DNA from 3 places in the Streptomyces sp. NPDC006624 genome. Region 1 is predicted to be linked to each of the others. Evidence: riboswitches for the same ligand, from Rfam matches in the RefSeq annotation. Region 1 holds a riboswitch; each other region holds the start of a gene.
What was found. Region 1 has a riboswitch for thiamine pyrophosphate ahead of ABZY20_RS18785 (thiamine ABC transporter substrate-binding protein). Riboswitches for the same ligand answer to the same signal wherever they lie in the genome.
Positions count from the first base shown of each region.

Region 2: another riboswitch for thiamine pyrophosphate. It lies ahead of thiO (glycine oxidase ThiO); the one in region 1 lies ahead of ABZY20_RS18785 (thiamine ABC transporter substrate-binding protein).
Region 3: another riboswitch for thiamine pyrophosphate. It lies ahead of thiC (phosphomethylpyrimidine synthase ThiC); the one in region 1 lies ahead of ABZY20_RS18785 (thiamine ABC transporter substrate-binding protein).

Region 1 is NZ_JBEXOM010000009.1:118,921-122,768, reverse strand. Features, by position in the region: gene ABZY20_RS18795 (SRPBCC family protein) at 1-267, shown strand, start outside; gene rlmN (23S rRNA (adenine(2503)-C(2))-methyltransferase RlmN) at 342-1,448, shown strand; TPP riboswitch at 1,473-1,579, shown strand; gene ABZY20_RS18785 (thiamine ABC transporter substrate-binding protein) at 1,657-2,742, shown strand; gene ABZY20_RS18780 (iron ABC transporter permease) at 2,718-3,848, shown strand, end outside.
Region 2 is NZ_JBEXOM010000001.1:388,226-392,073, reverse strand. Features, by position in the region: gene ABZY20_RS01785 (FAD-dependent oxidoreductase) at 1-1,219, opposite strand, end outside; gene ABZY20_RS01780 (hypothetical protein) at 1,252-1,602, opposite strand; TPP riboswitch at 1,654-1,765, shown strand; gene thiO (glycine oxidase ThiO) at 1,763-2,929, shown strand; gene thiS (sulfur carrier protein ThiS) at 2,926-3,126, shown strand; gene ABZY20_RS01765 (thiazole synthase) at 3,129-3,848, shown strand, end outside.
Region 3 is NZ_JBEXOM010000007.1:165,865-169,712, forward strand. Features, by position in the region: gene ABZY20_RS15975 (YibE/F family protein) at 1-889, opposite strand, end outside; TPP riboswitch at 1,673-1,862, shown strand; gene thiC (phosphomethylpyrimidine synthase ThiC) at 1,855-3,639, shown strand; gene ABZY20_RS15985 (hypothetical protein) at 3,717-3,848, shown strand, end outside.

The DNA of each region.
Region 1 (3,848 bases):
ATGCCGCAGACCATGGAGATCACCGAGTACGACCCGCCGCACAGCTGGGGCATGCGCGGCGTGGACGGCCCGGTCCGGGCACTGGTGCACGGCGAGGTCGAGCCCTTCGACGAGGGCCGCCGCTCCCACGTCACGATCGACATCGACTTCGAGGGCCACGGCATGGGCAAGGTCCTCGTCCCCCTCGTCGTACGCCCGCAGATCCGCAAGGAACTCCCGCGCAACGAGCGGCTCCTCAAGGACCGGCTGGAGGCTGCGGGGAAGTAGGCGGGGCGTACCTCAGGGGTTCCGCCGGCCGGGGCCGCGGGTCACCTGAATCGATCTGCGACACTGGTACGGCCATGCCTAAGCCCGGAGAACTCACATTCGTCGCCCCCCGCGGAGCCAAGAAGCCGCCGCGGCATCTCGCCGATCTCACTCCTGCCGAGCGCAAGGAGGCCGTTGCCGCGGTCGGGGAGAAGCCGTTTCGCGCCAAGCAGCTGTCGCAGCACTACTTCGCGCGGTACGCGCACGATCCGGAGCAGTGGACGGACATCCCCGCCCAGTCGCGCGGCCGGCTGCAGGAGGCGCTGCTGCCCGAGCTGATGACCGTCGTGCGGCATCTGTCGACCGACCAGGGCACCACGCGCAAGACGCTGTGGCGCCTGTTCGACGGGACGCTCGTGGAGTCCGTGCTGATGCGCTACCCGGACCGGGTGACCATGTGCATCAGCTCGCAGGCCGGGTGCGGGATGAACTGCCCGTTCTGCGCGACCGGGCAGGCGGGACTGGACCGGAACCTGTCCACCGCCGAGATCGTGCACCAGATCGTGGACGGGATGCGGGCCCTCAGGGACGGGGAGGTCCCCGGCGGTCCCGCGCGGCTCAGCAACATCGTGTTCATGGGCATGGGCGAGCCGCTGGCGAACTACAACCGGGTCGTCGGCGCCATCCGGCGGCTCACCGACCCCGAGCCCGACGGGCTGGGGCTCTCGCAGCGCGGGATCACCGTCTCGACGGTCGGGCTCGTCCCGGCCATCCACCGGTTCTCAGACGAGGGCTTCAAGTGCCGTCTCGCCATCTCGCTGCACGCCCCCGACGACGAGCTGCGCGACACCCTCGTCCCGGTGAACACGCGGTGGAAGGTGCGCGAGGTGCTCGACGCCGGCTTCGAGTACAGCGCCAGGTCCGGACGGCGGCTGTCGATCGAGTACGCGCTGATCCGCGACATCAACGACCAGGCGTGGCGCGGTGACCGGCTCGGGCGGCTGCTCAAGGGCAGGCCCGTGCACGTCAACCTCATCCCGCTGAACCCGACGCCCGGCTCGAAGTGGACCGCCTCCCGGCCCGAGGACGAGAAGGCGTTCGTCGAGGCCATCGCCGCCCATGGTGTGCCGGTGACGATCCGGGACACCCGTGGTCAGGAGATCGACGGGGCGTGTGGTCAGCTCGCGGCCACCGAACGGTAGTCTGACCGGCGTAAGAACATCTGCATATTCCGACAGGGGAGCGCCACAGCGCTGAGAGTGCGGCACACGGCCGCAGACCCTCCGAACCTGGCCCAGGTCATTCTGGGTAGGGAGATCGGTCACCACTCGAGCTGTTGCGCCCTGCCCGGGACCACGGAAAGTCCCGGGCGGGGCCGCGTCTTCTCCTGGTCACCCCAGGAGGAATGAAGTGAGCATCAACAGAACGCGGCTGACGGCGGCGGTCGCCGGGCTCGGTCTGGCCGGCACGCTCGCCGCGTGCGGCTCGTCCGGCAGCGGCCAGGAATCCGGCGGCTCCAAGACCGTCACGCTCGTCAGCCACGACTCGTGGGCCGCGTCCGAGGACGTCATCGCGGCCTTCGAGAAGCAGTCCGGCTACCAGGTCGACGTCCTCAAGGACGGCGACGCCGGGCAGGCCGTGAACAAGGCCATCCTCACCAAGGACAACCCGCAGGGCGACGTCCTCTTCGGCGTCGACAACACCCTGCTCTCCCGCGCCCTCGACAACGGCCTGTTCCAGCCGTACGAGGCGAAGGGCTCGGAGCGGATCAAGGCCGAGTACCGGGCCGACCAGGACAAGCACCGGGTCACGCCCGTCGACACCGGCGACATCTGCGTCAACTACGACAAGAAGTACTTCGCCGACCGGGATCTCGAGCCGCCGAAGAGCTTCGACGACCTCGTCAAGCCCGCGTACAGGAACCTGCTCGTCACGGAGAACGCCTCCTCGTCCTCGCCCGGCCTCGGCTTCCTGCTCGGCACCGCCGCGCGGTACGGCGACGACGGCTGGCAGGGCTACTGGAAGAAGCTCAAGGCCAACGGCGTGAAGGTCGTCGACGGCTGGGAGCAGGCCTACAACGAGGAGTTCTCCGGTTCGGCCGCCGGGAAGAAGGCCAAGGGCGACCGGCCGCTCGTCGTGTCGTACGCCTCCTCACCGCCCGCCGAGGTCGTCTTCGCCGACCCGAAGCCGAGCGCGGCCCCGACCGGGGTCGCCGAGGGCACCTGCTTCCGGCAGGTCGAGTACGCCGGGCTGCTGAGCAACGCGAAGAACAGCGAGGGCGGCAAGGCGCTCCTCGACTTCCTGATCAGCGAGAAGTTCCAGAACGACATGCCGCTCAACATGTTCGTCTACCCCGTGCGCGAGGGCGCACAGGTGCCGCCGGAGTTCGTGACGTACGGGCCGCAGGCGAAGGATCCCGAGACCATGGCCCCGGCGAGGATCGCCGAGCACCGGGACGAGTGGGTCAAGTCGTGGACGTCGCTCGTACTCAAGTGACCGGCCGGGCGCGGGGCGCGGCGGCGCGGTTCGGCCTGCTGGCCGTGCCCGTCGCGTTCTTCGCGGTCTTCTTCGCCTACCCCGTCGCCGCGATCGTCGCGCGCGGGCTGAAGACCGACGGGGCGTGGCAGCTCGGGCGGCTGGGGGAGGTGCTGGCGCAGTCCGGCGTCCGGCACGTCCTGTGGTTCACCACCTGGCAGGCGCTCGTCTCCACCGCGCTCACGCTGCTGATCGCGCTCCCCGGCGCGTACGTGTTCGCGCGCTTCGACTTCCGGGGCAAGCAGGTGCTGCGGGCGGTGGTGACCGTGCCGTTCGTGCTGCCGACGGTCGTCGTCGGTACGGCGTTCCTGGCGCTGGTCGGGCGCGGCGGGCTGCTCGACGAGCTGTGGGGCGTACGGCTGGACACCACCGTCTGGGCGATCCTGCTCGCGCACGTCTTCTTCAACTACGCGGTCGTCGTCCGGACGGTCGGCGGCCTGTGGGCGCAGCTCGACCCGCGGCAGGAGGAGGCCGCGCGGATGCTCGGCGCCTCACCGCTGAGGGCGTGGCGGCAGGTGACCCTGCCGGCCCTCGCCCCTGCCGTGGCCGCCGCCGCGCTCATGGTCTTCCTGTTCACCTTCACCTCCTTCGGCGTCGTCCAGATCCTCGGCGGACCCACCTTCTCGACCCTGGAGGTGGAGATCTACCGGCAGACGTCGGAGATCTTCGACCTGTCCACGGCGGCCGTGCTGACGCTGATCCAGTTCGCCGCGGTCGGCGCGATCCTCGCCCTGCACGCCTGGACCGTACGGCGGCGGGAGACCGCGCTGCGCCTGGTGGACGCGTCCACGACCGCGCGCCGGCCGCGCGGCCCCGGGCAGTGGGCGCTGCTCGGCGGGGTGCTCGTCACCGCCGTCGTGCTGCTGGTGCTGCCGCTCGCCGTGCTGGTGCGGCGCTCCCTGGACGCGCCCGGCCTCGGCTACTACCGGGCGCTCACCGAGGACGACGGGGGAGTGTTCCTGGTGCCGCCGATCGAGGCGATCGGCAACTCCCTGTCGTACGCCGTCGCCGCGACGGCCATCGCCGTGGTGATCGGCGGGCTCGCCGCCGTCGCGCTGACCCGCCGG
Region 2 (3,848 bases), on a different contig from region 1:
GTCTTGCCGGGTCCGCCAGCAGCACCGGGTTCATCGGCGTGCCCGACTCGATCAGGCGCCGGCCCTGCGCCAGGTCCCGTGGCCGGCCCACCGCCAGCAGGGCGACCAGCCGTGCGCCGCGCAGCCAGCAGACCGTCCAGGCCGGGCCCGACGGGTCGCCCCGCCACAGCGTCCGGTCCGCACCCGCGTGGTGCCCGGCGTACTGCACGAACCGCCCGAACTGCTCGGACCAGAAGTACGGCACCGGGTCGTAGACCGCCGGGGTCTCCCCGGTGGCCCGGCCCGCGATGTTCACGGCGACCGTGCGCGGCCCCTGCAGGGCGTTGTCCCAGTGGTGCACCAGCAGGCGCTCGCCGTAGCGGCCCGAGGGGAAGGAGGCGCAGTCGCCGACCGCGTACACGTCCGGCACGGACGCGCGCAGGTGCTCGTCGGCCACGATCTCGCCGTGCGCGCCCAGCTCGACACCGGACCCGGCCAGCCAGCCCGTCGCGGGACGGGCGCCGATGCCGACGACGACCGCGTCCGCGGGCAGCCGCGAGCCGTCGTCCAGGTACACCGCGCCGGGCTCGACGCGCTCCACGCGCGCGTGCGTCCGCAGCACCGCGCCCGCGTCGGCGTACCAGCCGGCCATCGGGGCCGCGACCTCGGCGGGCAGCGCCCCGGCCAGCGGCCGGCCGGCGGCCTCCACGACGGTCACCGCGCAGCCCGCCTCCCGGGCGGCCGTGGCGAACTCCGCGCCGATCCAGCCCGCCCCGACGACCACGATGCCGCCCTGCGCGGCGAGCACCGGCCGCAGCCGCTGGGCGTCGTCCAGGGTGCGCAGCAGGTGCACGCCCGGCATGTCCTCGGAGCCGGGCAGCCGGACCGGCTCGGCCCCGGTGGCGGCGACCAGGACGTCGTAGGGCACGGGCCCGTCGCGGGTGTCCAGCTCGTGGTCGCCGGGGCGCAGGCCCAGCACCTCGCTGCCCAGCCGCAGTTCGATGCCGAGGGCCGCGAAGTCGACGTCGAAGGCGGAGCCCTCGGACTTGCCGAGCAGGACGGCCTTGGACAACGGCGGCCGGTCGTAGGGCTGGTGGGACTCGGCGCCGATCAGGACCACGTCGCCGGCGAAGCCCCGTTCGCGCAGGGCGACCGCGGTCTGCACCCCGGCCATGCCCGCGCCCGCCACGACCACGCGCCGCGGCGCGGAGGACCCTGGTTCCTGCGTCTGCTCGCTCACCTGATCACCATAGACAACTGACACTCCGTCAGTCAGTGCTCGTGCGCCGTGACCTGCTCCACAATGCTCGTCCCGCTGCCCTGCTGGGACTCCCACTCCCAGGTCTCCTCCAGCCGCACCCGCCCGTCGGGCAGCTCCACGACCGTCGACACGCAGTGCCCCGAGGAGGTGGACCCGTCCCGCTTGAGCTGGACGTACCGGAAATCCAGCCTGTCACCTTCCCGGATACCCACCAGATGCCCGCGTACGACGTCACCGCCCGCGTAGTCGGCCCAGATCCGCCCGTCCTGCTCGTGGTAGGCGAACCGGGTGCGGGTCCCGACCTGGCCCGGGGCCTGGTCGGCGACCGGGGCGAGGACGAGACCGTCGAGCGATCGGGCCATGGGCGAGGCTCCCTTACTGCGGTGTACCGGGGCGGGCTAGGGTGGCCAACGTAGAGCACTCGCGGGAGCCCGGACGCACCGGGCTGAGAGGGAGGCTGGCGGCCTCCGACCGTACGAACCTGATCCGGGTCATGCCGGCGAAGGGAGGGGCTGGACGCCCATGTCGCGTACGCCGACCTCAGACGTCCTCGTCATCGGGGGCGGGATCATCGGCCTGGTCACGGCCTGGCGGGCCGCGCAGCGCGGGCTCGCAACGGCCGTGCTGGACCCGGAGCCGGGCGGCGGCGCCGCCCAGGTGGCGGCCGGGATGCTGGCCGCCGTCACGGAACTGCACTACGGCGAGCAGACCCTGCTCGGTCTGAATCTGGCCTCCGCCCGCCGCTACCCGGACTTCGCCGCGGAGCTGGCGGAGCTGACCGGCCGCGACCTCGGCTACCGCCGCTGCGGCACGCTCGCCGTGGCCCTGGACGCCGACGACCGGGCCCATCTGCGTGAACTGCACGCGCTGCAGCAGCAGTCGGGGCTGGAGTCGCAGTGGCTGTCGGGGCGGGAGTGCCGCCGTCTTGAGCCGATGCTCGCGCCCGGCGTGCGCGGCGGGCTGCGGGTCGACGGCGACCACCAGATCGACCCGCGGCGGCTGGCCACGGCCCTGGTCGAGGCGTGCGAGCGGGCGGGCGTGGTGGTCCACCGGGAGTGGGCGGAGCGGCTCACCGTCGTACGGGACCGGGCCACGGGCGCCGTCACGAGCGCCGGGACCGAGCTGGCCGCCGGACGCGTCGTGCTGGCCGGGGGCAGCCTGAGCGGCAGGCTCGCGGGCGTCCCTCAGGAGGTGCTGCCGCCCGTGCGGCCGGTGAAGGGGCAGGTCGTGCGGCTGACCATGCCGCGGCGGCACGGGCCGTTCCTGAGCCGGACCGTGCGCGCGGTGGTGCGCGGCAGCCACGTCTACCTGGTGCCGCGCGAGAGCGGCGAGCTGGTGATCGGGGCGACCACCGAGGAACTGGGCTGGGACACCACCGTGACCGCCGGCGGCGTCTACGAGCTGCTGCGCGACGCGCACGAGCTGGTCCCGGGCATCACCGAGCTGCCGCTCACCGAGACCCGGGCCGGACTGCGGCCCGGCTCCCCGGACAACGCCCCGCTGCTCGGCCCGACCGATCTGGACGGCCTGCTGCTGGCCACCGGGCACTACCGCAACGGCGTCCTGCTCACGCCGGTCACCGGCGACGCCCTGGCGCACGCCCTGGTCACGGGCGAACTGCCCGAGGAGGCCCGGCCCTTCACCCCGCGGCGCTTCGGCGCCACCGCACTCACGGAGCAGCCCGTATGAACATCTCCGTCAACGGGGAGCCCCGGGACGTCCGGCCCGGCACCGCTCTCGACACCGTCGTGAGGTCGCTCACCGCCTCGCCCTCCGGGGTGGCCGCCGCCCTCAACGAAACCGTCGTCCCGCGCGCGCAGTGGCCCGCCACGCCCCTGTCCGAAGGGGACCGCGTGGAAGTCCTCACCGCCGTCCAAGGAGGCTGACCATGGCCGACGATCCGTTTGTCCTCGGTGGCACGTCCTTCACGTCCCGCCTGATCATGGGTACGGGCGGGGCACCCAGCCTCGACGTGCTGGAACGGTCGCTGGTGGCCTCCGGCACGGAGCTGACGACGGTCGCGATGCGCCGCGTGGACGCCTCCGTGCACGGCTCGGTGCTGTCGGTCCTCGACCGGCTCGGCATCCGGGTGCTGCCCAACACGGCGGGCTGCTTCACCGCCGGCGAGGCCGTCCTGACCGCCCGCCTCGCGCGCGAGGCGCTCGGCACGGACCTGATCAAGCTGGAGGTCATCGCCGACGAGCGCACGCTGCTGCCGGATCCGATCGAGCTGCTGGACGCGGCCGAGACGCTGGTGGACGACGGTTTCACGGTCCTGCCGTACACCAACGACGACCCGGTGCTGGCGCGGAAGCTGGAGGACGCCGGCTGCGCGGCGATCATGCCGCTGGGCTCGCCGATCGGCTCGGGGCTCGGCATCCGCAACCCGCACAACTTCCAGCTGATCGTCGAGCACGCGCGCGTGCCGGTGATCCTGGACGCGGGGGCCGGGACGGCGTCGGACGCGGCGCTGGCGATGGAGCTGGGGTGCGCGGGGGTGATGCTCGCCTCGGCGGTGACGCGGGCGCAGGAGCCGGTGCTGATGGCCGACGCGATGCGGCACGCCGTGGAGGCGGGCCGGCTGGCGTACCGGGCCGGGCGCATCCCG
Region 3 (3,848 bases), on a different contig from region 1:
GGTTGGCCTCGTGCAGCTCCCAGACCGCCGACGTCTGCGTGACCGTGACGTCGTCGAGGACACCGAGCGAGCCGATGATGATGCCGGCGAGCAGCAGACCGCTCATGTCGATCGTCGGGTACAGGCCGTGGATCAGACCGGTGTTGTCGTCGGTGTTGCCGGTGAGCGCGGCCCAGTCGATGAACACCGAGCCGAGCAGGCCGATCAGCAACAGCGAGATGAGGGTGCCCAGTACCGCCACGGAGGTTCTGGCGGACAGGCCGTGACACATGTACAGGGCGATGAGCATGATGGCGCTCGCGCCCACCACCGCCACGACCAGCGGATTCGAGCCCTGCAGGATCGCGGGCAGGATGAAGAAGTTCAGCAGCAGGAAGCTGATGGCCAGGGAGATCAGCGCCATCAGCCCACGCAGCCGTCCGACCGCCACGACGGCGAGCGCGAAGATGCCGGCCAGCACCGTCAGAGGCAGACGGCGGTTGACGTCGGTGACCGAGTACTGCAGTTCCTTGGGCGCGGAGGGCTCGTAGGCGACCACGACCTCCTGGCCCTCGTGCAGCTGGCGGGACTGGTCGGGCTGGACGATCTCGGTGAACGTACGGCCCTTGTCCTTGCCGCTGTCGATCCGGATCGTGGCCCGCTTGCAGTCGCCGTTCTCCTGCTGCACCGCGGAGGACCCCTCGGCGGTGGAGGTGTCACCGGTCGGCGGGACGCCCTGGGCGCCGGCCTCCTGACAGCTCACCTCCACGACCTTGGTGACCGTGGCTTGCTGGGTCTGCCGGTCGAATCCGACGCCCGTGCGCTCGTGCGGCGGGGCACCGCCCGGCCACAGCACGGCGAGACCGACCAGGACCGCGGCGGCGAAGGGAATCAGGATCGCCGCGATCACCTTGCGCAGGTGCGTGGAGACGGGGGCCGCCGGACCGTGGCTGTGACTGTGCGAGTGCCCGTGGCCGCCGCCGGGCGAGGGGCCCCCCGGGCCGGGACCGTGTCCGTCACCGCCGCCATGACCATGTCCGTCACCGCCGCGGCCGTGCCCTGGCCCGTCACCGGGGCCGTGTCCGTGTCCTGGCCCGTCACCGGGGCCGTGTCCGTGTCCTGGCCCGTCACCGGGGCCGTGTCCGTGTCCTGGCCCGTCACCGGAGCCGTGCCCGTGTCCCGGCCCGACAACCGAGCCGTGCCCGTGGACGTCGTCGCCGTGCCCCTGTCCGCCCCCGGGACCCCGCCCGGGCCCGGGGCCGGCGCCGTGCGCGTCCCCGGGACCCTGTCTGCCCACAGGACCACCACCGTGCCTGGCCCCGGGGCCGTAGCCCTGTCCACCGGCCGGACCGGCACCGTGACCGTCTCCCGGCCCGGCTCCCTGGCCGCCGCCGGGTCCGTAGCCACTGGTGGGACCCGAGGAGTACCCGCCGGAAGCACCGGAGCCACGCTCAGGGCCGGTGCCGAAACGCGCACCGGGCACGGACCGCTGCCCCCGGGCAGGCGAGTGCCCGCCCCCGGCCGCGGCATCAGGGCCGCCTCCGGGGCCGTTGCCGTTTCCGGCGCCGGATCCGCGGGGCGGTTCGGGCGGTGGGTACGGAGGTCGGTTCGTCGTGGTCACCGACCGATCATCGCAAGAACGACGGGGGCCCTCTGTTCACCGCGCCAAGATTGCCGCTAGCGTGGAGGCACCTTTTGTACACGCGGGAGCTCGGAGCACCGGGCTGAGAGGGCGCTGACCTCCGTCCCAGCGATGTTTCACATGAAACATCACCGAAGTCGAGTGATGTTTCACACGGAACGTCGGCAGACGGATACCGCTGCGTCGACCGCCGAACCTGTTACCGGGTAATGCCGGCGTAGGGAGTAGGTCTCATGACCAACAAGGACGTACGCACGCCTGCCTCCGTTCAGGACACCCAGTCCGAGGAGGCCGGGAAGTCCATCGGCTGGCACAAGGCATACGTCGAGGGCACCCGCCCCGACCTGCGGGTGCCGGTCCGCCAGGTGCACCTCACCAACGGGCAGTCGGTCACGCTGTACGACACCTCCGGCCCGTACACCGATCCACTCGTCGAGACCGACGTGCGCAGGGGCCTGCCGCCGCTGCGCGAGAACTGGATCATCGCCCGCGGTGACACCGAGGAGTACGCGGGCCGTCCCGTCCGTCCCGAGGACGACGGCATCAAGCACACCGCGCCCCGGGGCGGCCTGCGCAACCTCGACGCCGTCTTCCCCGGACGGCCGCGCCAGCCGCGCCGCAGCCGGGACGGCAAGGCCGTCACCCAGCTCGCGTACGCCCGCCGCGGCGAGATCACGCCCGAGATGGAGTACGTGGCCCTCCGGGAGAACGTGGCGCCCGAGGTGGTCCGCGACGAGATCGCGGCGGGCCGGGCGGTGCTCCCGGCCAACGTCAACCACCCCGAGATCGAGCCGATGATCATCGGCAAGCGGTTCCTGGTGAAGGTCAACGCCAACATCGGCAACTCGGCCGTGACGTCCTCCATCGAGGAGGAGGTCGAGAAGATGACCTGGGCGACCCGCTGGGGCGCCGACACGGTCATGGATCTGTCCACCGGCCGCAACATCCACACCACGCGCGAGTGGGTCCTGCGCAACTCCCCCGTCCCCATCGGAACGGTGCCGCTCTACCAGGCCCTGGAGAAGGTCGACGGCCGGGCCGAGGAGCTGACCTGGGAGATCTACAAGGACACCGTCATCGAACAGGCCGAGCAGGGCGTGGACTACATGACGGTCCATGCCGGGGTGCGCCTGGCGTACGTGCCGCTCACCGCCAACCGCAAGACCGGCATCGTCTCCCGCGGCGGCTCGATCATGGCCGCCTGGTGCCTCGCGCACCACAAGGAGTCGTTCCTGTACGAGAACTTCGAGGAGCTCTGCGAGATCCTCGCCGCGTACGACGTCACGTATTCCCTCGGCGACGGTCTGCGGCCCGGGTCGATCGCGGACGCCAACGACGAGGCGCAGTTCGCCGAGTTGAGGACGCTCGGGGAACTCAACCGGATCGCGAAGCGTTTCCACGTACAGACCATGATCGAGGGCCCGGGCCACGTCCCGATGCACAAGATCAAGGAGAACATCGACCTTCAGCAGGAGATCTGCGATGAAGCCCCGTTCTATACGCTCGGCCCGCTGACCACGGACGTCGCTCCGGCGTACGACCACATCACCTCCGGCATCGGCGCCGCGATGATCGCCTGGTGGGGCACGGCGATGCTGTGTTACGTCACGCCCAAGGAGCACCTGGGTCTGCCGAACCGTGACGACGTCAAGACCGGCGTCATCACCTACAAGATCGCCGCCCACGCAGCCGACCTCGCCAAGGGGCACCCGGGTGCCCAGGAGTGGGACGACGCACTGTCGGACGCCCGGTTCGAGTTCCGGTGGGAGGACCAGTTCAACCTCGCCCTCGACCCTGACACGGCACGGGAGTTCCACGACGAGACCCTGCCGGCGGAGCCCGCCAAGACGGCTCACTTCTGCTCGATGTGCGGTCCCAAGTTCTGCAGCATGAAGATCTCGCAGGACATCCGCCGGGAACACGGCGGCACCCGAACGGAGATCGAGGAGGGCATGGCCCAGAAGTCGAAGGAGTTCGCGGCCAGCGGCAACCGCGTGTACCTGCCGATCGCGGACTGACCCGGCCCTCCTTACGACCCCGTCACGGAACCAGCACGGCGGCACCGGCCCGGCCCAAGATCCCTAAGGTCACAGGCATGGACGGGATCGATGTGGTCAACGGCGTCGTGGGCGCCGCCCTCGGCATGGTGTTCGCCGTGCTGTTCCAGCAACCGCTGCAAAACGCGTGGTTCCGGTTGCGCAGACGCTCGGCGAGCGCGATCCGGAGC